3 regions of the Salipaludibacillus sp. HK11 genome follow, and region 2 is predicted to be linked to each of the others. Evidence: riboswitches for the same ligand, from Rfam matches in the RefSeq annotation. Region 2 holds a riboswitch; each other region holds the start of a gene.

Region 1 (10,224 bases), 310 kb from region 2:
GTGTTGGGGCAACAAGTACCTAAGGGGCATCGATTGGAAGTCGCCGTCTCACCAACTTATTGGCCACAAGCTTGGCCATCTCCTAAACCTGTGACTCTAACACTTTATTCTGGAGAAGACACAAATATTGCATTGCCGGTTAGAACGCCCCAACCTGAAGATGAAACATGTGGCCATTTTAAACGGCCGGAAGTAGCCAAGGTCATTGAAAAAGAAATTAAACGAACAGAAAATAGAACGAGAAGTGTGTCGCATGATTTGATAAATGGGATTTGGACATTAGACGATTTATCAGACGAAGGTGAGAGGAAATTACTTGTGAACGGTTTAGAGCATGGGAGCATAAATAAAAACACGTACACAATAAAAGAGAATGATCCGTTATCCGCTCACGTTAAATGCGAATGGGAGTTGACAGTTGGTCGAAAAGAATGGCAGACGAAACTAATAAGCCAAAGTGAAATGACTAGCGACGAGACTACATTTTATTTAACAAACACGCTGACAGCTTTTGAAAGTGAGAAAGAGATTTTTAAGAAAACTTGGAAGACAGATATTTCAAGAGATTTAGTATGATAAAAATTCCGCGGTATGATTAATCTACCGTGGAATTTGTTATGGATTTAAACTCATGATAAAGGTCACGGTGGTCACTAATGGGCGTATTGGGATGCAATGATTCGGAGAGTTTTAGATTGGCTCCCCATTAGATAAAGCGAATGAATAGCTAAATCACCTGCATGTTTGATACTCTTTAATAGTGGGAATAATAACCATTGAAACATAAAGGAGTGGATCAACATGAAAGTACTAATTGTAGGTGCAAATGGACAAGTTGCTAGACATAGTCTTAAGCACTTTGGGAAATCTGAAGAACATCAGGCTATAGCGATGGTTAGAAAAGCAGAACAGGGAGCTGAGCTTAAAAATTTGGGTGCTACAGATACAGTTATTGCAGACTTAGAAGGTGATATTTCTCATGCTTTTAAAGACGTAGATGCCGTTGTATTTGCAGCAGGTTCTGGGCCCCATACAGGCGCTGACAAAACCGTTCTCATTGATTTGTGGGGAGCGATGAAAACAGTGGATGAAGCTAAGAAGCAAGGTGTAAAGCGCTTTGTCATGGTGAGTGCCATCAACGTAGATGATCCGGAAAGTGCTCCAGAAAAAATGCGTCATTATGTTGTAGCAAAAAAACTTGCAGATGATCACCTTAAGGCTAGTGGGCTAGATTATACGATAGTAAGGCCTGGTGGACTTACGAACGATGAACCAACTGGAAGAATACTACTTGAAGAGAAAATCGGTCATCGGAATACGACAATTACTCGTGCTGATGTTGGCCATGTTGTAGTAGAAACATTAGACAAGAAAAATACGTATGGCAAAATTTTTGAAATATTAAATGGTGATGTCTCTATTGACGAAGCTATTGAGAAGGTATAATGAAATTACTGAAGCTACAATTTCAGTTTTGGAATTGTAGCTTTTTGAATTTGTTTTAATTTAGAAGGAGTAGAAATAAAAAAAGTCATCTCATAGGGGGAAATCTATGCGATGACTTTTTTGTTGTTTTTGAAATGAAAAGATAAGGATTTATTCAACTTTTTTTGATAGAATAGGATGATGTATATTTTCAGCAGTCTTGTCTGAATATGGTTAAAAATTTAACGATGAAATTATAGGTGAAAAAATGGAACATGTAGAGACAAGCAGAGAAAAAGTACTTCTATTCTCAAGAATATTATGGCCGATTATGGTGACACAAGTTAGTTTTTTTGCAATGAATTTAGTAGATACAATGATGTCTGGCCGGGTAGGTACGGATGATTTAGCTGGCGTTGCGATTGGTTCTAGTTTATGGTTACCGGTGTTCACTGGAATTAACGGTATATTATTAGCTGTAACTACAATTGTAGCGCAGCTAGTGGGAAGTGGTCGAAAAGATAAAATTTCCGAATCGGTGACACAAGCGATATATTTATCAATTGTTCTTGCTCTTATCGTTGTCGTTGGTGGAGTATTTTTACTTGAACCAATTTTATCGATCATGAATTTAACCGATGCTGTAACCCATATTTCTTTGCACTATTTAGTCGGCTTATCAATAGGTATCATTCCGTTATTTTTGGCGAATGTACTTCGCAATTTCTTTGATGGACAAGGGTTCACACGAATAACAATGATTATTACAGTATCAGCAGTTCCTTTTAATGTTTTGTTAAACTATGGCTTTATATTTGGTAACTTTGGATTACCAACATTGGGCGGTATTGGTGCTGGTTATGCAACTGCACTGACGTATTGGATCATTCTGTTTTTTAGTGTATGGATGACATTTAAAGTACCGGTGATTAGACATTACCAAATTCTTGTAAAATGGGTGAAACCATCTTGGAAAACATGGAAAGAGCAGCTTTCGATTGGAATTCCGATAGGTCTATCTATTTTCTTTGAGGCGAGCATCTTTTCAGTTGTAACACTATTGATGGGAGTTATGTTTACTACGGTAACCATTGCTGCGCATCAGATTGCATTAAGTTTTACTTCGCTTATTTTCATGATTCCATTAAGTATTTCGATGGCCTTAACAATTGTTGTAGGTTTTTCTGTGGGAGGGGGAAAGATTCGGGCTGCCAAACAATATGGACGTCTTGGCGTCTGGGGTGGAATTGGCATCTTAGCAGTCGGAGCAGTTTTTCTCTTCTTTTTCAGAGAACAAATTGCGTATCTTTATACAAATGATAGTGAAGTTGTGTTGATGGCAGGACAATTCTTTATTATTGCGATTGTCTATCAACTTTCTGATGCGGCGCAATCAGGATTACAAGGTGTGTTAAGAGGTTATAAAGATGTCAAAGTACCATTTATTACTGCTTTTATCTCTTATTGGATTATTGGGATTCCGGCGGGATATTATTTTTCAGCTTATACAGAACTAGGTCCATTCGGATTATGGGTTGGAATAACGTTAGGTTTAACTTGTGCTGCAATTGGTTTCTATGTTCGACTACAAATTGTTCAACGTCGCGTGGAAATAGGACTAAGTGAGGATAGATTGAAGTAATATAAAATTAAGTAGTAGGGTTTTGTCAACATGGACTTCACAATTTTTGGGTCTTATAGACTATAACTTGATAAATATTTTAGAAAAAAGTACTAGTGATGTTGTTTTTTGTGTTATAATATAACTATAAAATGTAAAGTTAATAAATGTATAGGTGTATTCCGTTAAGAGCAAACTTGTTGAAAAACAAGGACGCAAAGCTACAGGCCTAAGGATGAACTATGGCGGCTGGGTTACCAGGAATAACTAGTTGTTTAAAGGTTATTTCCATGGGGGGGAATAGCCTTTTTATGTATCTTATAGAGAAATTCTGTCTTTATAATATTTGCTATTTTAAAATGTCAATTTTTCAAAAATGTTTGATAGAATGTGAGGTGTGGATCATAGCTAAATGGCGAACGTTATTGTTCCTTATCGGAAGTGTTTTGTTTTTTTATAGCTGGTTTTATATTTTTAGAGAAAATGAATGGATGAGAGTATTCGGTGCAAGCGTTTTTCCAGTTTTGTGGGGATCTTTGAGTTTTTTTTGGATTTTTAAAGCTTACCGGACAATCACAGGGAAGCAGAAGTATTTTTGGTTATTATTAAGTATTGGTATTCTATTTTATATTTTTGCTGATGCATTCTGGTTTTTATACTTTATCTTGGAAGGGGAGACTCATTTCCCTGGCAGTACCTATCTATTCTGGCTCTTAGCTTATATCTTTTTTTTGACGGCATTAACATATAAAGTAAAATTAATAAGTATTTACATTAAAAATAACCATTATCTTTTCAACATTATTATTTTTATGATTTCAGCAGCAGCGATAAGTGTACATTATTTAATGGAACCTATCATACTCCATTCAGAATTTTCCTTTTATTATACAATAATAAATTTAGCCTATCCTATAACGTCACTCAGCATTTTATTCGTTATTACTTGCTTGTATTATTTTTCTCAATTCAGTAACGAAAAACGAATTATGTTATTTATTGTCGTTGGTTTCTTCTTACAAGTGATTTCTGACACGAGTTATGCTTACTTTGAATTAATTGGACAGGTTCACGCACCAGGAAACTATATTGATCCAATATGGTTAACGGCTTTAATACTGATTGGTTTATCTGGCAAGTTTGCCCAAGGAAATCAACGCAAACCAAAGTGGGAAATTAGAAATATCTTCAATGGGCAGGAGGCAGTATTCCCTTATTTAAGTAGTATTATTTTAATTGTTTTAGTAACTCATAGTTATAATTGGGATTTAAATGCGCTAAGTATTGGTTTAATTGTTATCTTCGTATTGATACTTGTGCGCCATTACGTGATAATTCGAAAAAATGAATACTTAGTAAATGAATACAGAGAATTGGCCTATCATGATTCGCTAACGGGATTAAACAATCGTACTAGCTTTCAGAACGATTTAGAACAAATAGTCAATCAAGCTGCTGAAAACAATAAAAATTTAGCGTTACTCTTAATAGATTTAGATCGCTTTAAAATTGTAAATGATACGCTGGGTCATCATATTGGAGACAATATACTAAAAGAGGCATCGGAACGATTGAGTAGTGTATTAGGAACAGATGAAAGTTTATATAGGTTAGGAGGAGACGAGTTTGTTCTAATCCTATCCAATTCTACTAAAAAAAGATGCATTGAATTATCGAAATCGATAAAAAAAGCATTTGTAAAGCCATTTTTTGTAGAGAGGAACGAAATAACAATAACCCCCAGTATCGGAATCTGTTCCTACCCGGAGCATGGTACGAACAGTGAGACATTACTTAAAAATGCGGATGCCGCAATGTATTTAGCAAAGGGGAGAGGCGGGAATGGATTTCACTTTTTCTCTTCAGGTTTACATGATCAATTGGCGCGCAAAATGTTAATAGAGACGGAATTGAGACATGCGATTGACAGAAAGCAATTCACTCTTTACTATCAACCGAAGATAGAATTACAATCGGAAAAACTAGTAGGAATGGAAGCTTTATTACGATGGGATCACCCAGAGTTGGGGCGTATTTCACCTGTTGAATTTATCTCGGTAGCAGAAGAGACAGGTCAAATTATAGCAATTGGTGAATGGGTTATTAGAGTGGCCTGTAAACAAAACAAGGCATGGCAAGAAATTGGATATCCATCATTGTGCGTTTCAGTTAATGTATCTGTTCGGCAATTTCAGCATGGCGATTTTATAGAAACTGTGAGAAATGCTTTGCAAGAAACTGGATTGAAAGCTGAGTTTCTAGAGTTAGAGATTACAGAAAGTATTTTACAAAATGTGGAAGAGTCTAAGGCAGTGTTGATCGGTCTAAGAGAGATTGGGGTAAAAACATCAATCGATGACTTCGGTACTGGCTATTCATCACTTCATATACTTAAGGAATTGCCAATCGATACACTTAAAATAGACAAGTCATTTATTGATGATATTATCGAGGGCTCCGATGAATCAATGGTAAAAACGATTATTGATATTGGGTCAAATTTAAATCTTAGTATTGTTGCGGAAGGCATAGAACATGAGAAGCAAGTGGAAATTTTAACAAAATACAACTGTGGTTTTGGGCAGGGGTACTTATTTTTGAGACCAATACATGCTGAAGGATTTGAGAAATATCTTAAGGACTGTAACATGGTGAATAACATTTAGTAATTTGGGTCTTTTTAAAGGTTAATTTACACATAATTTCGATAAAAGAATCGGTTATATCGAAATGAAAAAGAGGTATTCCGTGCAAACAGAATACCTCTTTCTCAACATAAATGTGTTATTCTCCTGAAAAAAGTTCAATTGCTTCATTTAAAGACTGTTCAACAGCTAATGGATCGTAGTTAAACCAAGGATCTACATTAACAAAATAAACTTGGTCATTTTTTACAGCATCAAGATTTTTCCATAAAGAGCTTTCTTCAATTTGGTGAAACATGCCACCCTCTTCTGCAGCTTCCTCACCATAAACTAACATGATAATATGATCTCCTGCATATTCTGGTAACATTTCCATTGAAATTTCTTCATTAACAAACTCGCTAAATTCCGGATCTTCGTCAAGTATTTCTTGAATGAAATTTGGTGGGGTTAATTCTAAAGAACGATAAATTGAATGGCCGATGTTCCGAGCACCATAAATTCTAAGAACATCTTTTCCCCAAGCCATAAATATTGTAACTATTTCATCTTCACCGATGTTATCTTGTATTTTATCTCTGCCTTCAGCTGCTGCTTCTTCATGAGAAGCAATCCATTCTTCGGCTTCTTTTTCTTTACCTAGTATCGATGCAATTTCATTTAATTGAGTGAAAACATCTCCATACATCCATGGTACTACTACAGTAGGTGCGACTTTACTTAGTTGGTCAACTTCATCAGGGTTTGCCGTAATAATTAAATCAGGTTCCAAGTCTATCACCTTTTCGATGCTAAAGGGATTTCCGATATCTTCTACCCCCTCTTGCAGATCTCCTAGGTAATTATTGTCCAGCACGTGTGAACCTACACCGATAGGTTTTATTCCTAGAGTTAGCATTTGACTTAAATATTGTGTCGTTACAACTCTTTCTGGATTTACAGGGATTTCGACGTCATTTCCTTCTGTGTCAGTATAAATGCGCGTCTCTTCACTTGTTACTTCAATTTCTTCGGTATTGACATCTTCAGCTCCAGTTTCTTCATTACGTTCATTGTTGTTACCGCAAGCTGCTAGAATCCCAACTAAAAATATCACTATAAAAATTCCGGTAATTGACTGCTTAAACTTCATATTGATTGTCCTCCCATTGATTGAAATTCGTTCTGAATTAGAATATAACATGGTACCTGCCTCTCTCTATCTCGTTAATAATGATAATCATTATCAATATATTATGCAAGAATTATTATTAGAAAAATAGACTATAAGAAATTTAGTGCAAATTCTCTTAATATTTCTTTAATAGTATTGACGTCAAAGAAAAACTCCAATACAATGTAAATGATATTGAAAATCATTATCATTTAAAAGTGGAGGAGATTAAATTATGAGAAGTTCCAAAAATACTATTGGTCTATTTTCAGGCCTTTTTTTATTGGCAATTGTATCAGCGTGTGGAACAAATAACGAAGCAGATAGCATGGAGGTCATTGAAGAAAATACGTTGGCAAGTGAGAATGTTAACAATGGTGATGTTGAAAATGATGATGTACGTATTGTAGAACATGCCCTGGGAGAAACAGAAATTGAGGGGACGCCAGATACTATTGTGACGTTATATCAAGGAGCAAACGATGTGATAACAGCTTTTGAGATACAACCTGTTGGGATAGTTGAATCATGGACAGAGAAACCTATTTATGAATATCTGAGAGATGATTTGGAAGGAATAGAAATAGTAGGAGAGGAAACCCAACCAAATTTAGAGGCAATATCAGAACTTAATCCAGATCTTATTATCGCCTCTAGAACAAGGCATGAGGAGATATATGACCATTTAACTGATATTGCGCCAACGATAGTCGGAGAAAATGTCTATGATTGGAAAGATACCCTCGATATTATGGGACAAGCTTTAAATAAACAAGAAGAAGCAGAAGAATTACTAGCAGAATATTATAATAGAATGGAAGATTTTAAGGCGAAGATGGGTGACGAACTACCTATGGAAGTTTCTATTACTAATTTCAGAGCCGACCACGCACGTATATTTTACATGGGATATGCAGGAGGTATTTTAGAAGATGCTGGATTTACGAGGCCAGAGGGACACGATGATCCAGAAGAGTGGGGAATTAAATTATCTTCTAAAGAGAGCATTCCTGAAGCAGAAGCTGAAATGATATTTAATTTTAACTCTGGAACAGAGACAGAACAAATTGAACAAACGTTTGAAGAATGGACAAGTCATCCATTGTGGGAAAACCTCGAAGCGGTAAAAAATGATCAAGTAGTTATGGTAGAAGAAGTGCCGTGGAATAGCGCTGGCGGTTATATCTCTGCTCATATGATGGTAGATGATCTTTTTGAAATTTTTGATATTGAAGAGTAAGTGTCACACTTTAATCGGTAGAAAAAATTGTAGTAGTTGACTTTGAAACCACCTATAGTGATGGAAGTGTAATGATATGAGTAGATATTTAGTAACTAGTAGGATGAAAATATTTGTATTAGCTGGTCTGTGTTTAATACTTGTTGTTGCATTCATTTCGAGTATTATCGTCGGGCAAACACCGATTTCTATGGGACAAGCTGTAGGCTCATTTTTGAATTACAACGAATCGGTCACGGAACATGTAGTCGTCCGAAATGATCGTCTCCCAAGGGTTGTGATTGGTGCAGTCATTGGGGCATGTCTAGCTATTTCTGGGGCGCTGATGCAAGCATTGACAAGAAACCCTCTTGCTTCGCCAAGTATATTTGGTATAAATACAGGGGCGATTTTTTTCGTCGTAGTAGGTGTTGTATTTTTCTCGATTTCTTCTTTACAACATTTAATGTGGTTCGCTTTTTTAGGAGCAACAATTGCTGCGTTGCTTGTTTATTTTCTAGGTTCATTAGGTAGAGATGGATTGACTCCGATTAAAATTGTCTTGGCAGGAGCCGCAATCAGCGCTTTGTTTCAGTCGTATACTCAAGCAATTCTTGTCATGAATGAAGCAGGCCTACAAGACGTCTTATTTTGGCTTGCAGGGTCTATCAGTGGAAGAACGTTAGACATGTTGCTCCCGGTGTTACCTTTTATGATTGGTTCAGTAATTGTCGTGTTATTCATGGGCAGGGCGATAAACTTGTTAATAACTGGAGACGATATTGCTAAAGGAATGGGACAAAAAGTATGGTTAGTAAAAGTGACAATGGGTGTCATTGTCGTGTTATTAGCAGGGAGTTCTGTTGCTGTTGTTGGATCTGTAGGATTTATCGGTCTGGTTATTCCGCATATTGCAAGAGCGTTTACCGGAAATGACTATCGCTGGTTACTTCCTTTCGCTGCAATTCTTGGAGCAGTATTATTGTTAATGGCAGATGTGGTCGCACGATTACTAATCATGCCCCAAGAAGTACCTATTGGAGTTATGACAGCGATAATTGGCGCCCCTTTCTTTATTTATATTGCGAAACGTGGGGTGACTAAACTGTGAAAAAATACATTACGTGGCGACACCCGAAAGAATTTGTATCATTTCAAATAGAGACAAAATCTTTTTTACTTCTTATATTATTAAGCGTATGTCTTTTACTAGCCTTAATTATTGGACCTAGTTTGGGGAATAAGTTACTTAGTCCATTAGAAGTAGTTAGGACGATTGCAGGAATAAGTGCAGGGGGAAATGAGTTTATCGTCATGAATTCAAGGTTGCCTCGGACACTTGTTTCAATACTTACTGGTGCAGCATTAGGGCTGTCAGGACTTATTCTTCAAGGGGTTATTCGAAACCCACTTGCAGCACCGGATATTATAGGTGTTACTGGAGGAGCTTCACTAGCTGCGGTAGGTTTTATTACTTATTTATCAGGTACGATAAGTATCTCTTTTTTACCGATAGCTGCTGTTAGTGGGGGGATTATTGTTTCAGTTTTTATTTATCTTATGTCATGGAAAAATGGTGTGACACCGATTCGACTTATTTTAATAGGTATTGGTGTTTCTGCTTTGATGAGTGCTGGGACGACTTTTATGCTCGTATTAAGTCCGTCATCATCAGCTGGTCAGGCTTATCTCTGGTTGACAGGTAGCGTATATGGCGCTTCTTGGGAGAATGTTTATACGATAGCCATGGTTATTATCGTAATAACACCCTTTGTATTACTCTTCTCGAGAAGTCTTAATGCGCAACAATTTGGTGATGGTGTGGCATCGGGACTTGGTGTGAAGGTAGAGTTCCATAGAATGGCGTTACTTCTTTTCAGCGTTATATTAGCTGGAGTTGCTGTATCAGTTGCAGGAGCAATAGGATTTGTTGGACTGATTGCTCCTCATATTGCTCGTGCCTTAATCGGAAGGCAATTCGCCAGTTTGATTTTAGCTTCTACTTTAGTCGGGGGATTACTTGTGTTTTTTGCTGATTTGATAGCACGAACTGTTTTTTATCCGATTGATATTCCAGCTGGTGTGTTTACTGCGGGAATTGGCGCCCCGTTTTTTCTTTACTTATTATTTAAAAATCGGAATCAATTTTGAAATGGGAGGT
Region 2 (10,224 bases):
AAATATTATACAAAACCTCATCGAAAAAAGAACAATCTTTAGCAAAGATTAATATATTATTGTCCGAATACTATATACGGAAATTAAATTTCTGTGTGTAAGTGATTCGGACACTTTTTTTATTAAAATCTAGTAATTAATCTGTATCCGGAAGTGATAAGCCAAATGCGATAGGACTCCTCTTGGTTAGAAGTACGATATTGACATACTCTTATTAACATGATTATTCTAATTTTTTTGTAGTGGGAATATATATAATAACATCAAGTTCGCCGTTTCGAGGAGGCTCTATCATGAATAAGAAAATGCAATTATTTAAGTTCAAATGGCATCAATTTTGGATAGCTTGGCACGAAACAAAGTTCCATTATTACGGATCAACCTGGCACGAAAAGAGAATGATAAAGCATGAAAAGAAAGCTAATCATCTATTCTCAATGGATGTTGACACGATAAAAGAACAACTCGACAGCACTGATGAAGAAACTCCCTCTTCAAACAAAGAGGAAACAGTATCATTGGATAAAATAGCGGACACATCCGCAACAAAGTAATCATTTAGAAATAATAAACGCAGTAACAATAGCTAAAATACCAGCAGAGACTTTGCCTACCATCATTGGGACAACCATGTTAGGTTCAAGTGCAGCCGTAAACCCTAAATGTCCGCCTATAACAAACGCTCCGCTAACAGAGAAAGCTATATTCATTAATTTTCCTCGTTCATCTAATTCATGAAGCTTTTTATACATTGGAATACTATGCGCAAGAGATGAAACAAACCCTAACCACGCAAGATCGGAAATACCAGTTTTGCGTATAAGTGGCTGAAATAATGGGATAATTCTTTCCTTCAAAAAATATACAAGTGGGAATGCACCAGCTAAAGCGAGCACTATTAACCCTACTATTTCGATCGATTCACGAAAAGGAGTTAGTCCTTGAATAAGTTCAACTCCAGTCAATTCATGAATAGCAACAATTCCTATAATTATTGAAACTGAGGCCATCACAGCTTTACCCGTAAAAACAAAGATGCTGATCATTATTTTATCTAACCAGATTAATCCAGAGATAATAACAGTAACAAATAATAACACTGGTATTAATTGTACAATTAAAAATGTCACTGGAAATCCCGCTATTAATCCGGCAAGAAAAGCTCCTAGTGGAATTGGAATTAATCCTATCATAATTCCTTTAGCTAAGATCGAATAATCGTTTTTGTTAATAAAGCCTAACGCTACTGGGACAGTGAACACAAAAGTTGGTCCTAACATTGTCGATAATATTACACCTGAAAATAAGGCTGCTTCTCTACTTTCTGCTAACTCTACTGCTAGTGGGTACCCCCCCATATCTATGGCAAGGAGCATACCTGGAAACATTGCTGGATCTGCTCCAACAGCTATAAATAACGGACTTACAAGAGGTCTCAATATATTTGCAAGCACCGGAGAAATTGTAATCATTCCAACCATAACCAAAGCTAATGGGCCCATTGCTTGAAATCCTTCATCAAAAGCCTGGCCATACCCCTTCCGATTCCCTCGGATTTTGTCTAAGATTCCCACAAATATAAATGCTATTAGCGTCCACATAATTAACGTATGTACCCACATCGTCTACACCAAATCCTTTTGTCAAAAAATAAATTAAACCACTTGTTCCCCCTGAACAGTGGTTTAATGAATCTTTAATAACCTATTTCCGTCAATCCTACAACAAGCAAAGCTTCTAGTTCTTCTTGCGTCAAACGATCCATCACTTTTTTCTCTAGTTCGACTTGTTCCTGCACAGTAAGACCTCTAGATGCTTTAGTTGTAATCTCTCGAATCTCTCCGAAAGAAAATTTACTGACCAAAAGTTTCGTTGCTTCTTGTTTTGTTGAAAAAGGTAGCTCTTCTTTTTGAATAGAAGATTCTTGAAAAGATTGAATTTCTCCTCGATATTTTTCAATTACCGCAGAAACTTGCGGATCATCTATAATTTCGTTAATTACTTCCTCAGTTAATAATTCACTTGCCACTTGGTCTATCATTTGATCAGATGCAACAGTTAAAAAATAACGGTAACCTCCATAAAGAAGCCCAATAATAATAACGATAAAAATAATTGCTTTTTTCATTTATTACTCCCTTTCGAATATCAATCATTACGAATACTATCATTATATACGGAAAGGAATTTTTAGCAAGGAGCCTTTTCATCCACACTAAGTTAAAGTATTATTTTCTTGGTGTAGTGGTAATCTAACTGTAAATTTAGTGCCTTCCCCTTCTTTACTTTCAACTTTTATATCACCATCATGGTCATCAATGATTTGATAAGAAACCATCAGGCCTAAACCGGTTCCTCGTTCTTTCGTTGTAAAGAAAGGTTCTCCAACCCTCGATAATAACGATTCTGGAATTCCACATCCTTCATCGATAATATCTACTACAGCATATTCATTTTCTTTTCGTAATTCAACAATTATACTTCCACTTTCCATCGCTTCGATAGCATTTTTGATAAAATTCATAAAAACTTGCTTTATTTGATTATTCGTACAATAAATATTAATCTTTGAACCATCTTCCTTTTTCTCAATGTATATATTCTTTATTATGGCTTGTGTATTTAGAAGAGTGATAATATGATCTAACAGACAATTCAATGAACTTACTTCTTTATTGACTGTTTGTGGCTTCGACAAAATCAATAACTCATTTAATATTTGTTCGATTCGAACAAATTCAGAATTCATAATCTCAAAATATTCAGGTTTTCCTTCGCCACTTATTTCAATTAATTGAAGGAATCCTTTCAATGAAGTAAGGGGATTTCGAATTTCGTGAGCAATCCCTGCGGCTAATTGCCCCACAGCAGAAAGTTTCTCTGATTGATAAAGTAGTTCTTCAGATTTTTTCTTTTCAGTAATGTCTCGAAAGGTATATACCTTCCCGACAATTTTACCCACTCCTGCAATTGGAGTCATTACGTATTCTATAATGATCGGTTTACCATCTTTTCTAAAAATAGACGCATTCGCCACTCGAATGATCGACTCTTCTAAATTCTTTTCATTATTCGATGTATCTATCTCAACTTCAGAGCGATTGAGTAATCTGTCTTCTTTGAACATTTTGTTAACAATCTCTGGCGTTAACTCTTCTATTTTATATCCCGTCATTTTCTCTGCTGCCCGATTCCACATAACGACATTCGACGAATCATCAAAACCAACAATTCCATCCTCAACCGAATTAAGGACCAACTCATTCGTCTGAGAAACGGACAAATATTTTTCAAGACTATCTCGTTCGGCCGTTACATCTTTAATAATTCCGTATACACCAATAATATTTGACTGAACAATGATAGGTAACGTTGTAATAAGTACATAAAATGGACGATTAAATTTCTTTGAGAAATTCAACTCAGTCGCTTGCGGTTTTCCATTTTTAGCAAAGTAAAATAACTCTTTAACTTTTTTCTTCATATCGTTCGGAAGAAATTTAAGGTAATTACTACCTAAAAATAATCTCTCCTCAATTGGAAATAAATTCTTAAACGCCGTATTAATCGCGAGGAAATTCCCATCTAAATCAATAGAGCAGACTGCGTCTGGATGCTTTTGAAACAGCGTTCGATAGCTTTCTTCAACAACTTCCATTGCTACATGCTTTTCAGTAATATCTTGCATAATAACAAGTAATCCGGTTTCCTTTGGGTAGGCCTTAACATGAAACCACGTATCAAACTTAGGTTCATATTCATCAAATTCAACAGAGGTATTTTTTAAATGTGCATGATGATAAGCTTCATAAAATAGTGTCTTAATTAAATGAGGATATTCATTCCAAATATCCTCCCCTAAAAGAATTGACCGATCTTTTTTTAACATTTTTTCTGCAGCTTGATTTATGTACTCAAATTGCCAATTCAGATTTAAAAAAAGGATACCTTCTGAAAGTAGATCCATGGTTTGAGAAAATGAGTCAACTAATGAGTCAGTAGTTGACTCATTTCCTCCCATAATTGAACCAATACCATTTGCAAATTGATTACTCTCGTATGTGCACACTATCTTCACCTCATTATCTTTCAAATCTATTGGCAACTTATTCTTATCTTACCAAATAATTGATCATTTTTTCTGTTTTTTTTTAAAGTCTTGACTTTTTTTATCTACCTGACTCCTCATAAAATGATAAAAAACACGACTATTCGTAGATAGCCGTGTCATACTTTGTTGAATTATAGTCCTGCTGATCTTTGCAATCGTTTGGCTATTTCTTTGAAATCCTCTTCTGAGACACCTGGAGCAAACTCTTCTGGAACCTCTTCCAAATCAGGGATTGGCCCTCCGTGTGGCGCTCCTTTAATAACTTCAAGTTGACCGCCATCCGGATGATTTCCTTTCCATATTTGGCTGATTTGTTGATAATCTTCTGGACTAAATGTATAAAGTTTCCGTTGGGACCCTTGCGCTTCAAACTTTCTAGCTGTATCAAATTTACGATTATCTAAATCTGGGATCGGTAGCATTTTCTTCATATCGACTCCCGTCATGATCTCTAATGCTTTTGCATATGCAAGCACATGGACTCCACCTCTAACAAGAAGATAACCTATCATCTCACGAGCAACAGGGTGATCAGTCATTTCATATACTCTCATTTTATGAGTCCTAGCTCCGCACTCAAGGAAAAAATTATGAAGTAAATCAAGTACTAAGTTTCCGCTATTAAAGACATTATCACCTGACCAAGGTCTACCCATCGAATCTCCTGGAAGAGAAGTTTGCGCCGTTTGAATGAAGTGATAGGAATTTCTTTTGTCTTTCGCATTTTCCATAGGCGCAATGTTCGGATCTCCTGGAAACGTCGTACCAGTAATCATTAAATTAATCGTGTTCGATACTAATTCCACATGCCCAAATTCCTCGGCCGTAATACTAGCAATTAATTCATAAAACGGACGAAATTTCTTTTTTTGCCTGAAATTAAATGATTGGAACATATAGTTATTTAAAGTAGACATTTCACCATACTTTCCACCAAGTAATTCTTGAACCGCTGCAGCTGCATTCGCATCAGGGCTTTCGGGCCTAGGCAAATCAATTAAAAGCTTATCCATCCTCAAAATCATTTATTAAATCCCTCCAGATGATCAAGATAATCTCTCTTCACTACTGTCTAATATCTACATATCATCTATATGATGGGAAGGACTTGACCTAATACTTCTATTAGAAAAACTTGGCTTGTCGCCAAGTCCTTCATGGCGAAAGCCTTAGTTTATCTTATACTTTAATCCTTTAGCGAAGTTAAACATTCTTAAAGTGTAATTTAAAAAACCTAACAGATTCATTCTTTCACATCAATAACAATCGATGTATTATAGTTATGGCTCTCAGATTCCTCACCAGCAGATGTGAGAAAGTCTGCTCTTAATTCGATTTCATATTCTCCCACTGGAAATCCTTCTTCTACCATAAATATTTGAAAAAATTCATCGTATTCATCTGCAGCATGATTGTCTATTCTTTTATGGAATTCTTCTTCATACCACTCATTATTTTTTAGGAGTGTCATTTCCAGCACTTCATTCAAGAAATAAGGGATTTCTACTCCTCTATTCACTTCGATCACTTCAAAGAAAAATGGACTTTCAGAGTGGGAAATTTCTATTTCGGCATTTTCACCAATGTATTTTAATTTTCCTCTTACATCAACTTTTTCCCCTAGTTTATACCTTGCTTTTTCTGAGACAAGTCGCAATACAAATTCTCCTGCTTCTGTTTCAGAAACGATCTTTTCGGATTCAATAAACCCTTCAAGATCACTGTCATTCTGACCATCTTCGCTCTTAATAGAACACCCAATCATAAGAAGTGATGTCAAAAATAAAAGCGACAAATATTTCTGATTCATCTGCAACTGCCTCTCCTCTCTAAATCCATTAAAAGCAACTAGCAACTGTCAATAAAAAACTGCAACGTGCGAACCCATCTTACTTTTTCAATTTCACTCCCGTACCATAGACCATCACTTCTGATGATCCTTGCATAATGGTGGAAGTTGTATAACGGACGTTCACGATTGCATCTGCACCTAATTTTTCAGCACGTGAAATCATTTCCTTTTCAGCGATGTCTCTAGCCTCATTGAACATTTCTTCGTATTCTTTCATTTTCCCACCAACTAATCCTCTTAATCCTCCAACAATATCTTTTCCAATATGTTTCGCTTGTACTGTATTTCCTGATACCACACCTAAAGCTTGAACAATTTCCATACCTGCAATCTGTTCTGTATTCACAATTATCATCTTTGTTCCTCCTTCGTATACTTTGATAATTGATTTACGAAAATAACCGACAAAAGTTTCCTTTTTTTGTCGCTGTTTAAGAACAATTTAAAAAGTGAATATTAAATGGAATGTTTTTTAGGGCGCAATTTTCAAGAATTACTTAATAAATTTCATCTGTGACCACTTATGAACATCAACTTGCTTGTTCAGATTGCGCCGTTTTACAATTAGCCTTATAATATAAGTAATATGGAATTATCAGGAGGGATCAGGAATGGATTCATTCAAAAAAATGAGTAAAGAAAATAAATGGCATTTTTTCATCATTACAAGCATACTAGTTAGCTCTATCTTAATAGGGATTTTTGTAGGACAAAATGAAGCGTGGTTTATTGAACGTAATTTCACTGCAGGTTACATGTCTGGGTCATTGCTTGCGGCAGTTTTACTTTTTGGTCTTTATCGTTCTGTGGCTTTTTTTATCGAAAAGAACCCCAAGAGTGAGTAGAGGAATTTACTCTCCCCACTCGTTAATTTGGGAAATGGATTGCAGCTTACAACAATTCAGTTGAATTCTATAATGATAGAAAGTTATTTTAAAAATGTTTTTTAGAGCAATATAAAACAACAAAATTCCTAAGTTTCCCGACTCCCGTGATTTTTTTCGTATAGAAAAATCCGGATTTCTTCAGGTGTCACCCCTTGCTCTAATGCCGATTTTATTAGCAAGGCCCATTCTTGTTCTGAATTCTCTTCACTCTTAAATGTTAGCAAGAGGTTATCCTCCTTATGCACTTCATTAGAGGCAACTATGCAACCCTAGGATTTCCTCCTATTCCCTTAGATACATAGTTTTGCGTCCTACATTTTAATAGGTTTGCCTTTTCTTAATGAGCAGCGGAATTTTTATTCGTTATAAAGAACGAATAGCGATCAAATACTCCATCCCTTCTAAAATACCTCGAATTAAAACACTTAATAAACAATCCGCCTCCTTTTTGTTCTATATTACGAACCGTTAATTGAATGATAATATTTTTATATTATGATGTAAATAGATATAAAGACATAATAAATTAAATAGATATATTTATTATTGTTTATAATAGTTAAATTTATAGGTAATTAGATATGTATTTTATATAAAAAGATGATCTGCATTAATACAGATCATCCTTTTAGAAAGTTAATGTATAAATTCATGCTGATTTTTTTGAAAAAACCACTTGAGTGATTGATAAACATCCGCTTTTTCTTTCAAAACGTAATATCGGAATTTCGGATCATTTATTTTCTTATATACACTTAAAAGAGTCGAAGTTCTATTATATTGGTTAACTTCTCCATATCCAAAAAAACTCGATATTTCCATTAAATCTTGAATGTACTGCGTACATCTCTTATTATCAGAAGTTAAATTGTCTCCATCAGAAAAATGAAAAGGATAAATATTATAGCTAGATGGAGGATACTTAGCATCTATTACCTCAAGTGCTTTTCTATACGCAGATGAACAAATTGTTCCACCACTCTCACCCTTCATAAAGAAATCATCTTCCGATACCTCTTTAGCCTCTGTGTGATGGGCAATAAAAACAATTTCAACAGTCTCATATTTTGTCCTTAAAAACCTTGTCATCCAGAAGAAAAAGCTCCGAGCCATATATTTTTCGAATCTTCCCATACTTCCAGAAGTGTCCATCATTGCTATTACCACAGCTTTTGATTCTGGTTTTTCTTTTTCTTCCCATGTTTTAAACCGTAAATCATCGTTATAAATCGGTGCAACACTTGCTTCACCTTTCATCGCATTACGTTTCAATGCTTCGAGGATTGTTCTCCTTTTATCTACATTACCCATTAATCCTTTTTTACGAATATCATTAAACTCAATATCTTCGATTATGGTATTGTCTTCCTCTTTTTTCTGCAAATTTGGTAATTCTAATTCTCTAAATAGCATCAATTCCAATTCCGCAATTGAAACCTCTGTTTCATAATAATCTTCTCCAGGCTTATCCCCAGCTTTGTCTCCTTTTCCTGGTTCTTTTTGTTTACTTCCATCTCTCGCAACAACATCACCTATCTTACTGTTACCATCACCTTGCCCTACATGTTTATTCTTCTCATAATTATAACGAATTTTATATTCATCTAATGAACGAATTGGAACTTTTACAACATCGCGACCATTTGACATTACAATGCTTTCATCACTAACTAAATCTGGTAAGTTTTTATGAATCGCATCTTGGACTTTTTCTTGGTGACGTTGCTGATCTTGGTAACCTTTCCGGTGGAGGGACCAATTCTCCTGAGAGACAATATAATTTTTCCCCGAACGGTTTATCATCCGTTTTCCCTCCTTCATGTTATTATATATATGATTAACTTCGATCTCTCTTAGTCTATCCTATGCAAAATGGACAGTTAGTTGTCAAAATTCTCAACATTGGAAAAGCCTATCTACAAACAATTTAAATCCATCGATACTACTAACCCGGTAAAGTAAAAACTCCTGCAATAACATTGCAAAAGTTATCAAAATAGTCATTATTTAAATTAAATGTCCTTTATTTTCAATCGATTCCTCGTTAAAAAAAACGTATTTTTTTTGGTGGCCAAAAAGCCATGTTTGCTTTTCCTACAATTTCTTCTATAGGTATAAATCCAATATGACGACTATCGAGACTATTTCTCCGATTATCTCCTAAAACAAAAACATACCCTGGTGGAACTTCCTTTTCACCTGTTATTTCTAGTAAATTAAAGTTTTCAGTGAATAATCCATTATCATGTGCTTCTTTATGAACATGTAGGAAATCCTCTTCGTGGGACACATTGTTAATGTAGAGAGTATCATCAACATATTTGACTACATCACCAGGTAGTCCAATAACTCTCTTAATATAATCAGAATCTTCCGTGGCATGAAATATAATTAAATCAAATCGATTAGGTTCATTGATTTCATAACCAATCTTGTTCACTATGATTCTTTCACCATCATGAATGGTCGGCATCATCGATTGACCATAAACGATATAATTTGTGAAGAGAAACCCGCGGACGAGAAATGAAATAATGAGAACGATTACAGTGATTTTTAGGAAAAGCCATGCTTTTTGTTTCCAAAGCGACCTTTTTTTATGAAAATCTCCCTTCACTTCAACTTTCACATTCATTTTTGTCTCCTCCATTTAGATATCAAAAGACAACGGATCTACACTTTAATAAAAACCAAAAAAGTTCCTATTTCAAACTAATATTTACAACACTCGAAGTCATGAAATCAATATTATATTTTCCTATGTAAGCTTAGGTTTTCAGTACAACTGAGATTTTTGGGGGTTACAGTTATTTATAACAGTAGTAGTGATACTTCTATAGCTTCACTTGCCACGGAGAAGTCTTCGCCATGATATATGCATTAATTGCAAAATATCCTTAAGCTTAAGAGAGAATATCTTGTTTACCAGTTAATTTTGTTATTCTTATCCAATTATTGAGAAGCTACTGGAGAAACAACCCCCAGTAGCAATTTACTGCTCTTATCTATTCAACAAACTTCCGACGTATTTTAGGAGATCATTTGCAGAGGTACTATTATAACCGTGTTCATCTATTAATCTTGCAATTACTTCGTTTACCTTCTTTAATTGGTTTTCGTCAGGAGTTTTTGTCGATGTAGTAATTTTCACGACATCTTTTAAATCAGCAAATAACTTTTTTTGGATTGCTTCTCTGAGCCGGTCATGTGACTGGTAATCGAATTTTTTTCCTTTCCTCGCATATGCAGAAATCCGTATCAATATTTCCTCTCTAAAAGCTTTCTTTGCATTTTCAGATATGCCAATTTGTTCTTCTATTGACCGCATAAGTTTCTCATCTGGACTCATCTCTTCTCCTGTTAATGGATCATTC
Region 3 (10,224 bases), 1.5 Mb from region 2:
TCGATTTAGACTTCATTAAAATATTAGAAGCAGAATTGGATAAGAGGGGCATTAGTAAAGAAAGATATTCTTTTTCTTGATTCTTTTACAAAAGAGGCGATCTCACTGTTAATAGTGAATTGCCTTTTTTGCATCAGAAAAATAAAAACATAAGATTTGATGTTGTTAATTTTTCAAGTAAGTAAAGCTTAATTAGGAGTAAAGAAGCAGTTGATATTTTTTAATCAAATAACAAAAATAAGGGAAAAAATCAGTAAACTTGAGTTTTTCAGCAAAACTTGAGATAATGTCTGATGGCATGAAGATATCGATGTAAATGACACTAATAATACATTTTATTGATCAAGATTTGAAATGAGGGTACAAGAATGAAGACAGAATCAATTTACGGGTTAACGTTTGACCAATTAAAAACATGGTTTGAAGAGCGTGGGCATAAACCTTTCCGAGCGACTCAAGTATGGGACTGGCTATATGTTAAAAGGGTGAAAACTTTCGCTGAAATGACAAATTTAAAAAAAGACTGTATTAAACTGTTAGAAGATCATTTTGAAATGAAAACATTGGAATTACACTCTAAACAAGTATCAAGTGATGGAACGGAAAAGTTTCTATTTAAGTTAAGTGATGGAAATTTAATTGAAACGGTATTAATGAGATTTGCCTATGGAAATTCCGTTTGTGTAACGACACAAGTAGGTTGTAATATTGGCTGTAGTTTTTGTGCAAGTGGATTACTTTCTAAGGATCGTGATTTAACGAGTGGAGAAATTGTCCAGCAGGTAATGAATGTACAGCATAGCATGGATGAAACGGACAAAGACGAACGAGTTAGTCATATTGTTGTCATGGGTATTGGAGAGCCGTTTGATAATTATACACACATGATGAACTTCTTCCGAGTTATTAACAGTGATAGAGGATTAGCGATAGGAGCGAGACATATTACCGTTTCAACGAGTGGTATTATTAAGAAAATATATCAATTTGCTGATGAGAAGCTTCAAGTTAACTTGGCCGTTTCACTTCACGCTCCAAACAATGAACTCCGTACCCGCATAATGAAGGTAAATAAAGCACAGCCCATCGAAAAATTAATGGAAGCTGTTGATTATTACCTAGAAAACACAAACCGAAGAATCACTTTTGAATATATTCTGCTTGATGGTGTTAATGATAATCCAGAGCATGCTAGAGAGCTGGTAGAATTAGTCAAGGACAAAAAGAAGCTGACTTATATTAATCTTATCCCATATAACCCTGTGGATGAGTATATTCAGTACAAGCAAAGTAAAAAAGGATCCATTCTGACATTTTTTGATATTCTCATGAAAAATGGTGTTCAATGTGGCGTGCGTCATGAACAAGGGTCTGACATCGATGCTGCCTGTGGTCAGTTAAGGAGTAAACAAATGCAAAAGGATAAAGCAAAAGCGAAATCTAACGTTTAAATCCGTTCACTTAAGACCTCGCAGTTCTTGCGAGGTCTTATTTCTAATACTTAATAACCTGTAATAATTGCAAAAAAGATTACGAGAAATGGCAGAGCTACTGTGATTGCGCCTCCAATAAAGCCCAGTACAGCGATTAGTTTCCCGTGTTGTTTTGTTGTTTTTATTTCAAATAATGCGATAATACCAAATAAAACGCTAAAAAAACCGAGAAACATACCTACTGGTAGTATTAAAAAAAAGAATATTACTGAAAGAGCTCCAGTAACACCGGAAATAATTGCTTTAACATTGTAGTTGTATTGAGAGGCATTCTTTTCCTGAAAGTTATCTTGGTTTTGATTTTCCATTAAAACTCCTCATTTCTTTATATTATATCGTTCTATTTTACATGGAAACTTATTAGGTAACAATTGTTATTAAAATAGAAGCTGAAAGATTTAATATTTTATATTATTTCACGACACTGTCATCTCGCTCATTATATGATAAGATATTTGAGAAGAATGGCGGCCGGTGTGTTGAATGGGAGGGGAAAACGATTACAGATGATCAGCATGAATATAATAATAGAAATGATAAACCCGAAAAGAAAACTTTAGTAGAAAAAGAAGAAGATTTATTTTTTGATGGTGAAAGATATTACACAAAAGAAGAATTTTTTAATCCAGAGGGAGAATCCGAAGAGAGAGTATCACAACCAAAGATAAAAAGAAAAGGAATGAAAATTTTCATAGCTTCGTTACTGATTGTTGCGTTACTAAGCAACGTATTTGCGATATGGCCAAAGCTCTTTAACCTCCCTGCTATAGACTTCATTGCTACATCGCAGGAATTGTCTAATAATGAAGACGTTCAACTCTACAAAGAATCCATTGTGGTTGTGAGAGCAGGTAATAGCAAAGGAACTGGCTTTTACATTTCAGAAGATGGACATATTATGACGAATGAACATGTTGTAAGTAATGACCCACAACCTGTAGTGACATTTGAAGATGGTGAAAGTTTTCTTACGAATGTCGTAGAAAAAAATGAAGAGTCGGATATTGCAATTCTTAAGATTGACCCCGGCGATTATTCTCCACCAGTATTAGAGTTTGAAGAAAATTGGGAAGTAGGTTCACCAGTTTATGTTATTGGTAATCCACTTTTCTTTAATTATATTGCAAACGAAGGTAATCTAATTGGCACAACTACATTCCAAAGCAGAGCCCAGCCTGTTATTATGCTCGATGCACCTATCTATCAAGGTAGTAGTGGAAGTCCCGTTATTAATGATCAAGGATATGTCGTTGGAGTCGTTTATGCTACAACAAGAGTGGAACATGAGGGTTCAAGGACAAAAGTAGGACTTGCTATTCCTCTCGAAGATTTAGTTGAATTCATGGACTATACAGACTAGCAAAATACAAGAAATCCAATCGAAACTCGGTGAACTAACATAACATATACTGTAAGTTATTATGATAAAGGCGGGTGATTCAATGTCTTTTATTCTTATTGTTGTCATGTTTGTTTTGTTAATCATCGTCGGGATTTCATATATGAAGTAACTTGGATCACAATTTAAACGAAAAAAAGTAGTTAATCATGTGACTGCTTTTTTTTGTTTTATTTAATAATTTTAATGATTTTCTTCGATGAATAGATAAAAAGCTGAAAGCGTTCTATAAAAAAGCTAGATTTTTTTTAAAATACTGTGTAACATAGAATATATGTTGGATGTCAGACATCAAATATATTTGGGGGACTTTAAAATGAAAAAAATTGGCGTATTAACAAGTGGAGGAGATTCTCCAGGTATGAATGCCGCAATACGTGCTGTTGTGCGTTCCGCTATTTATCATAATATTGAAGTGATGGGAGTCAATCGAGGGTTTCAAGGTTTAATTGATGGTGACATGACTCAGATGGAAGCGTCTTCTGTTGGAGATATTATTCATAAAGGTGGAACGATGTTGAAATCGTCTCGTTGTGAAGAGTTCAAAACTTTAGAAGGTAGAAAAATAGCGATGAAGAAATTACAGGAAAATAACATTGATGGACTTGTAGTTATTGGTGGAGATGGCTCATTTCAAGGTGCGAGGGAACTAAGCAATATGGGGATTAAGACGATTGGGATCCCTGGTACGATTGATAACGATTTAGCTTATACAGATTATACAATTGGATTTGATACTGCTGTTAATACAGTTTTGGAAGCGATCTCTAAAATTCGCGATACATCAACCTCTCACGAAAAGGCAACAATTATTGAAGTGATGGGGAGAAATTGCGGGGATCTCGCTCTTCATGCTGGAATAGCTGGTGGAGCGGAAATAATTATAACTCCTGAAAGACCAGTTGACATGGATGAAATAATTAAAAAATTGAACGATGGAAAAAAACGCGGGAAACTTCATCACATTATTTTACTCGCAGAAGGATCAGGCAGTGCTTCAAATTTAAAGAACCAATTAGCAAACGAAGCAGGGGTAGATGCAAGGAAAACAACGTTAGGTTTTATTCAGCGAGGTGGCGATCCATCATCATTCGATAGAATTTTGGGTAGTAAAATGGGGGTGAAATCAGTTGAACTGCTCATTGAAGGAGAAACGAATAAAGTGATAGGAATAAAAGATAATCATTTATTTTATATGAATATTACAGAATCTTTAGAAGTGAACAAAGAATTCGACAATGATTTGTTTCGTTTAACTGAGATACTTTCGATTTAATGACTAAAAAATTACACAGGCCATTGCCCTTCAAGTTGAGACACAAATTGGTAAATCCATAAGTCCAGGGGCAATTCTTACATATGCGAAGTAACAAAAAATAAAGCATGATTTTTATCATCATGCTTTAGTAGTTTTTTAGTAACAAAATTCACCTATAACAGTCTACCCATCCATATCGAATAGTTTTAACTGTAGCATCCGTTCGATCAGATGCTTTCATTTTCTTAAGTAGAGCACTAATGATTGTTGAAACGGTAGATCTGGCAAAATGCATTTTTTCAGCTATTTCTGAATTACTATGCCCATCTAAAAGCAGCTGTAGAACTTGATGATCTCGATCGGATAAATCAATTGAAATTTTATTTTTATTTAATATAAATTGTTTAATAGGTGTAGAGAATGACTTTTTGTGTATCAAATCTTTACTTAATTTTTTGTGCAACCCATGTTCTAAGATTACATCATGTTGTGCTAATCCGTCCATAACAAAGTCAAAATTATCTGTTAGAAAAGGTATCGTTACAATTCCATTAACGGGTAAAAGTAAAAATTTCAATAAGTCTGTGTGGAGTGGGCCATCAACGATGAGAAGATTTATAGACTGTTCATCGCCACATTTGGTCTGTTCTGCAAGAAATTGTTTTGTTTGATCGTCATAACCTTGTATACTATAAAAAGTCAAATTTCTTAAATCATTTTTAGCGGGAACTTTAGTTTTGGACTCGTAGATTTCAATAAGGTCGCTCATTTCTTTCTTAACCGAATCTGAAATTAAGTTCATTGGATCGTTAAATACAAGAGAATTTCGATCTTCTTCTAGGACCTTTACATTCATTTGTAACATGAGTGAACCTCCTTGTGTATAGTTTTTTCACTATAGTGAACTATACAAAGTCAGCAAACTGCCTCAATAAAGGAGCGAAAAAAAACACCCCTGTAACAGGATGTTCTCCTGAAACGGCAACTGGCTGGCGTAGCATTGCTTTAGCCCCTATAGTTTTGCGTCACTGTGTTTCCACAGTTTTGCCACTTACGTTTCAATTGTCAATTTAGTGCAAATACGATACCTAAGAACTACTACTATTAAATTTTACAACAATTATCTACAAATTTCAACAGAATTCTTATTTTATTGTAAAAGAGAGGGAATTTCCTATACGTTATGTTACTTTTAATACCCCTTAGTCAATAAAATAAACAAATTTTTATCAATAATACAGGACTTTTAAAGATAATCAACTTTCATATAAAAAAGACCACTGATTAATAGTAATCAGTGGTCTTTTTAGTATTACTTTGAATTCAATCTTTTTTTCTTCAATATAAAATGAATGAGCATAAATGCTAAATAAAGTAATATAGCAAAAATAATCCAATTTGAATATTCAATAGAAGCGTTGAAACCTGTTACTATAAGCATTGAAGCTAGCAATGCAGTTATAATAGTTCCATACTTTGGAATTGGCACTTCTTTTAAACTAGGGATTTTCAATTTACTGACCATCAAAACACATAACAATGTATAAATGACAGAAATAGCTGCTTGGGGAACGATAAAATTAAAGATTGTTAATAGTGCAATAATACCACCTGCTGCAGTTATTGGCACTCCTGTAAAAAAACCTTTTGAAGATGTTGTTTCTTCATCTATATTGAATCTTGCAAGCCTAATCGCACCGAAAAAAGGGAACATACCCGCAATCATAAGACCTATCATTCCCATATTGGAAAAGGTAGTACCAAACATTAAAATAGCAGGAGCTATTCCGAAAGTAACAATATCCGCTAAAGAGTCTAATTCTTTACCAAAAGCGGTTTCTACATCAAGTTTTCTTGCCATCCAACCATCCATACTATCTAACATCATTCCGATTAAGATGAAAATCGCTGCGTTTTGGAAATCACTCATGAATGCTGATCCAATAGATAAAAAACCGAAAATTAAATTTGACATCGTTATGCCATTAGGTATGTTTCTTCTTAACAAATGATCACGTCCAATCGAATCCTTTAATATCATAAACTGAATATTTTAAAAAGTATTTTATAGAATATAAACACATCCATTAAATTATACCTTTTTACCACTATTTATACAATTATCTAGTATAGATAATAGGAAGATCTAAAGCTTTAATTTTGCCTCAACATTAAACTTGCACTATTGTTATATTAGGAATTTATCGATTTTTGCTGACTAAAACTTAGCCATCGAATAAAATAGTGTTAAGAGGACAATAAATAATAAAAGGCTTTTATACGATTTACATCAACAGATGATAAATATTGTGATAGAATAGTTCAAAGATGATGAATTATGGAGGGGAAACATGAGCAATAATAGAGATTTATCAAAGATGAAATTATTTACACTGAATTCCAATCCACCTCTCGCTGAGGAAATTGCAGAGCATATGCAAGTTGAGTTAGGTAAATGTTCAATTAAACGTTTTGCAGATGGAGAAGTTCAGATGAATATTGAAGAGACGATAAGAGGTTTTGATACATATCTAATCCAATCAACAGCAGAACCAGGTAATGAATACTTAATGGAATTACTTATTATGATTGATGCTTTAAAGAGAGCATCAGCGCAGACTATTAATATTGTAATCCCTTACTATGGTTATTCAAGGCAAGATAGAAAAGCTCGATCAAGAGAGCCTATCACAGCAAAATTAATTGCTAATTTGCTGGAAGCCGCTGGTGCGACTAGGGTTATTTCGGTTGATTTACATGCTCCTCAAGTTCAAGGGTTTTTCAATATTCCCGTCGATCAGTTAAATGTTAATTCAATTATTGCGAATTATTTTCTTGAGAAAAAACTACAGGACATAGTTGTTGTTGCACCTGAAAATGCTGGAACGTCAAGAGCAAGAGCGCTAGCAAATAAACTTGATTGCCCAATTGCGTTTTTGGATAAGCAAAGAAGTGATGCTCCGGACGCAGTTCTTGGTATTAATGTTATTGGAGATATTGAAGGTAAGACAGCAATTATCATTGATGATATGATTGATACAGCAAGAACAGTAACATCTGGAGCACTTGCTTTGATGCAAAATGGTGCGAATGAAGTTTATGCGTGTTGTACTCATGGTGTTCTGTCCGAACCAGCTGTTGCACGAATTCGTCATTCGCAGCTAAAAGAAGTTGTAATTACAAACTCTATCTACCAAACGGAAGAAAAAAGGGATGAACGAATTACCTCTCTTTCTATAGGTGAGTTATTAGCCGAAGGTATCTTACGAGTTCATAATAACGAATCAGTTAGCTCATTATTTGATTAAGAAATAGGATTAATGTTTACAAGATTATATTAAGGGAGACAATTATATTATAATGATTGTCTCTTTTTTAAAAAACCTGCGCCTAAATTTTCAAAGGCACAGGTTTTTTAAATGTTAACTAGCTTTATTCTCTTCTGCTTTTTCTTCTTGACGTTTCTTTCTAAACTTCTTCGTTTCATTTACAACCACACCTGAGAGTAGTAGTAGGGCAACTAAGTTAGGAAAGGCCATAAGACCGTTCATGACATCTGCGAATCCCCAAACAACATCTAGGGAGACAACAGCACCAATGAATAGTGCAATAACAAATGCAATTCGGTAAGGCATCGCAGCTTTAATACCAAATAAATAGGTGAAACATTTTTCACCGAAGTATGACCAGCCTATTATTGTTGAAAATACGAAAAATAACAATGCAATTGCAACGATAATACCACCAAAACCTGGTAAGTATTGCTCGAAAGCCGCGGAAGTTAACTGAGCAGCAGAATCAAAATCATCTGCTCTTTCAAACACCCCACTCATTACAAGTGCCAAACCAGTAATTGTACAAACAATGATTGTATCAATAAATACTTGTGTCATTGAAACGAGAGCTTGCCTCGCAGGTAAATCAGTTTTCGCAGCAGCTGCGGCGATTCCTCCTGTACCAAGACCTGCTTCGTTGGAGAAGATACCTCGAGCAACCCCTTGTTGGATTACAGCCCCAACAGCACCACCCGCTACAGCCTGACCTGTAAATGCATCAGTGAATATTAGTGCAAAAGCACTTGGGACATCAGCGAAGTTACTAAGTACAATAAGCAAGCCTGCGCCAATATAAAAAATAATCATAACTGGTACGATAACACCAACAACTTTTCCGATACTTTTAATTCCGCCAATAATAACTAAAGCTACTAGAACAGCTAAGAATATCCCTGTTGCCCATACCGGAATATTGAAATTCTGACTTGCAACACCAGCTGCTTCATGAGACTGAACCATATTTCCTATCCCAAAAGCAGCGAACGCAGCAAAAGCAGCGAAAATGACGGCGAGCCATTTCAAGTTAAGTCCTTTTTCAATATAGTACATAGGGCCACCTGACATTTCGCCATTTTCATTTTCGACCCGGTACTTAACTCCGAGAATAGCTTCAGCGTATTTCGTCGCCATCCCTACAAAAGCGGTAATCCACATCCAAAAAACCGCACCTGGCCCACCAACAGCTACAGCAGAGGCAACCCCTGCAATATTTCCTGTTCCTACTGTTGCAGCTAATGCTGTCATTAATGCTTGGAAATGAGAAATATCTCCCTTAGATTTTGTGTCTCCTTTCTTAAAAACTAATGATAATGCATATGGCAGTTGTCGAAATGAAAAAAATGTTAAACGAATAGTTAAATAAAGTCCAGTTCCTACAAGTAAAAAGATTAATGGTAAACCCCAAACGACGCCACTTATTTCACCAATAATATTTTCAACTGTTTCCACTTGTCCCTCTCCTTTGTAAGTAGATTATGGAGCCTTAAAGATTAAGAATATTCTATCATAAATACGCGTAAATAAAAGTTATTTTATAAAATAATTCTTTATATAGGTAATTATGCTAATTTAAAGGTTGACTTGTTCGTTATTAAGAATTAATATGGAGATTATAAGATTTTGTCTTATAAATATTAAGGTTTATTTCATTTTTTAACTGCTATACATAAAGAGAGGAGAATTGTATGAATGATTTAGAGAAAAAAGAGATAGAAATAAAACCTATTTTAGAAGTTATAGTAAAAAGGTTGTGGATTGTTGTTTTATTGACGATATTCTTTGGTGGGGCAGGTACTTATTATAGTAATAGCACTCAGCCTGATCCGCTCTATTCAGCGACTTCAACTATTATTGTTGAAGAAAATGTCAATATGAATACGATGAAAGTCTTTATTACAGAACCTATTGTAATGGAAGAAGTAGTGAAAAAACTGTCTTTAAATATCTCAGCTTCTCAATTAAGTAATCAAGTTGAAGCAATTGACTTAGAAGATTCACAAATAATTCAAGTTAGTGTGATATTTGATTCTCCAGTAAAAGCGTCTCTAATAGCGAATACAATAGGTGATGTCTTTCCAGAGGTTTTAAATGAGAGGTTGGGTTATTCTGAAGTTGGATTGTTATCAGAATCTCTTGTTCATAATTCAATGAGCCCCATTAACCCTCCTAATAACAGTCTAAGTTATGCGAGTTTTGCATTAGGAATGATTATAGGAATAGGTGTCTCATTATTACTTAATAGTATAGATAATAAAATCAGGACGGAAAGGGAAATTGAAACGCTATTAAAAGTACCAGTTCTTGGCTCAGTATCTAATACCAAAAGAATACCTTACGTAAATAACATATTCAAAAAAAAGTCATCCTTGAGAGGTGAAACTATTGTTTAAAAAAAACATGTGGGAAAAATTACTATTATTTAACAACAAGTCGGAACCAAGACTATGGGATGATTATCAGCAAATTAAATCAAATATTGAATTCACTTCATTTAGAAAAGGGTATCAATCATTTTCAATCATATCTCCGCAGTCAGGAGAAGGTAAAACAATGGCTAGTTGTCATTTAGCTATGATTTTTGCGAGCGAGGGACACAAAGTTCTGCTAATTGATGGCAACCTAGCAAAACCAATGCTTCATCATTTATTTGAGGTAGATAATGGGCAAGGGTTGAGTAATGTACTTGTTGGTCAATTGAAACTTTCAGACGCAATACTTAAAACACGTTTCTCAGGACTA

Evidence for each region. A riboswitch is a leader RNA that binds a small molecule or an ion and turns the genes downstream of it on or off. The one in region 2 is predicted to bind cyclic di-GMP.
Region 1: linked by a shared signal. The riboswitch ahead of ACM26V_RS21460 (putative bifunctional diguanylate cyclase/phosphodiesterase) and the one ahead of sinI (DNA-binding anti-repressor SinI) in region 2 are both predicted to bind cyclic di-GMP.
Region 3: linked by a shared signal. The riboswitch ahead of ACM26V_RS05705 (response regulator transcription factor) and the one ahead of sinI (DNA-binding anti-repressor SinI) in region 2 are both predicted to bind cyclic di-GMP.

Annotation. Positions count from the first base shown of each region.
Region 1 is NZ_CP181045.1:4,530,631-4,540,854, forward strand. Features, by position in the region: gene ACM26V_RS21445 (CocE/NonD family hydrolase) at 1-576, shown strand, start outside; gene ACM26V_RS21450 (SDR family oxidoreductase) at 802-1,446, shown strand; gene ACM26V_RS21455 (MATE family efflux transporter) at 1,694-3,067, shown strand; cyclic di-GMP riboswitch class I at 3,227-3,308, shown strand; gene ACM26V_RS21460 (putative bifunctional diguanylate cyclase/phosphodiesterase) at 3,406-5,712, shown strand; gene ACM26V_RS21465 (ABC transporter substrate-binding protein) at 5,831-6,823, opposite strand; gene ACM26V_RS21470 (ABC transporter substrate-binding protein) at 7,080-8,084, shown strand; gene ACM26V_RS21475 (FecCD family ABC transporter permease) at 8,161-9,174, shown strand; gene ACM26V_RS21480 (FecCD family ABC transporter permease) at 9,171-10,214, shown strand.
Region 2 is NZ_CP181045.1:4,838,431-4,848,654, reverse strand. Features, by position in the region: gene ACM26V_RS22980 (response regulator) at 1-52, shown strand, start outside; gene ACM26V_RS22975 (hypothetical protein) at 294-554, shown strand; gene ACM26V_RS22970 (ethanolamine utilization protein EutH) at 555-1,601, opposite strand; gene ACM26V_RS22965 (hypothetical protein) at 1,697-2,128, opposite strand; gene ACM26V_RS22960 (PAS domain S-box protein) at 2,216-4,069, opposite strand; gene ACM26V_RS22955 (manganese catalase family protein) at 4,243-5,136, opposite strand; gene ACM26V_RS22950 (hypothetical protein) at 5,355-5,921, opposite strand; gene ACM26V_RS22945 (YbjQ family protein) at 6,001-6,318, opposite strand; gene ACM26V_RS22940 (hypothetical protein) at 6,575-6,808, shown strand; gene sinI (DNA-binding anti-repressor SinI) at 6,937-7,074, opposite strand; cyclic di-GMP riboswitch class I at 7,102-7,192, opposite strand; gene yhbH (sporulation protein YhbH) at 7,487-8,653, opposite strand; gene lepB (signal peptidase I) at 8,895-9,485, opposite strand; gene ACM26V_RS22920 (PrkA family serine protein kinase) at 9,852-10,224, opposite strand, start outside.
Region 3 is NZ_CP181045.1:1,118,890-1,129,113, forward strand. Features, by position in the region: gene sda (sporulation histidine kinase inhibitor Sda) at 1-80, shown strand, start outside; gene rlmN (23S rRNA (adenine(2503)-C(2))-methyltransferase RlmN) at 369-1,451, shown strand; gene ACM26V_RS05685 (DUF4190 domain-containing protein) at 1,502-1,801, opposite strand; gene ACM26V_RS05690 (S1 family peptidase) at 2,173-2,853, shown strand; gene ACM26V_RS05695 (hypothetical protein) at 2,960-3,004, shown strand; gene pfkA (6-phosphofructokinase) at 3,209-4,168, shown strand; gene ACM26V_RS05705 (response regulator transcription factor) at 4,320-5,015, opposite strand; cyclic di-GMP riboswitch class I at 5,128-5,209, opposite strand; gene pssA (CDP-diacylglycerol--serine O-phosphatidyltransferase) at 5,463-6,158, opposite strand; gene ACM26V_RS05715 (ribose-phosphate diphosphokinase) at 6,502-7,458, shown strand; gene ACM26V_RS05720 (alanine/glycine:cation symporter family protein) at 7,573-8,934, opposite strand; gene ACM26V_RS05725 (YveK family protein) at 9,171-9,875, shown strand; gene ACM26V_RS05730 (CpsD/CapB family tyrosine-protein kinase) at 9,868-10,224, shown strand, end outside.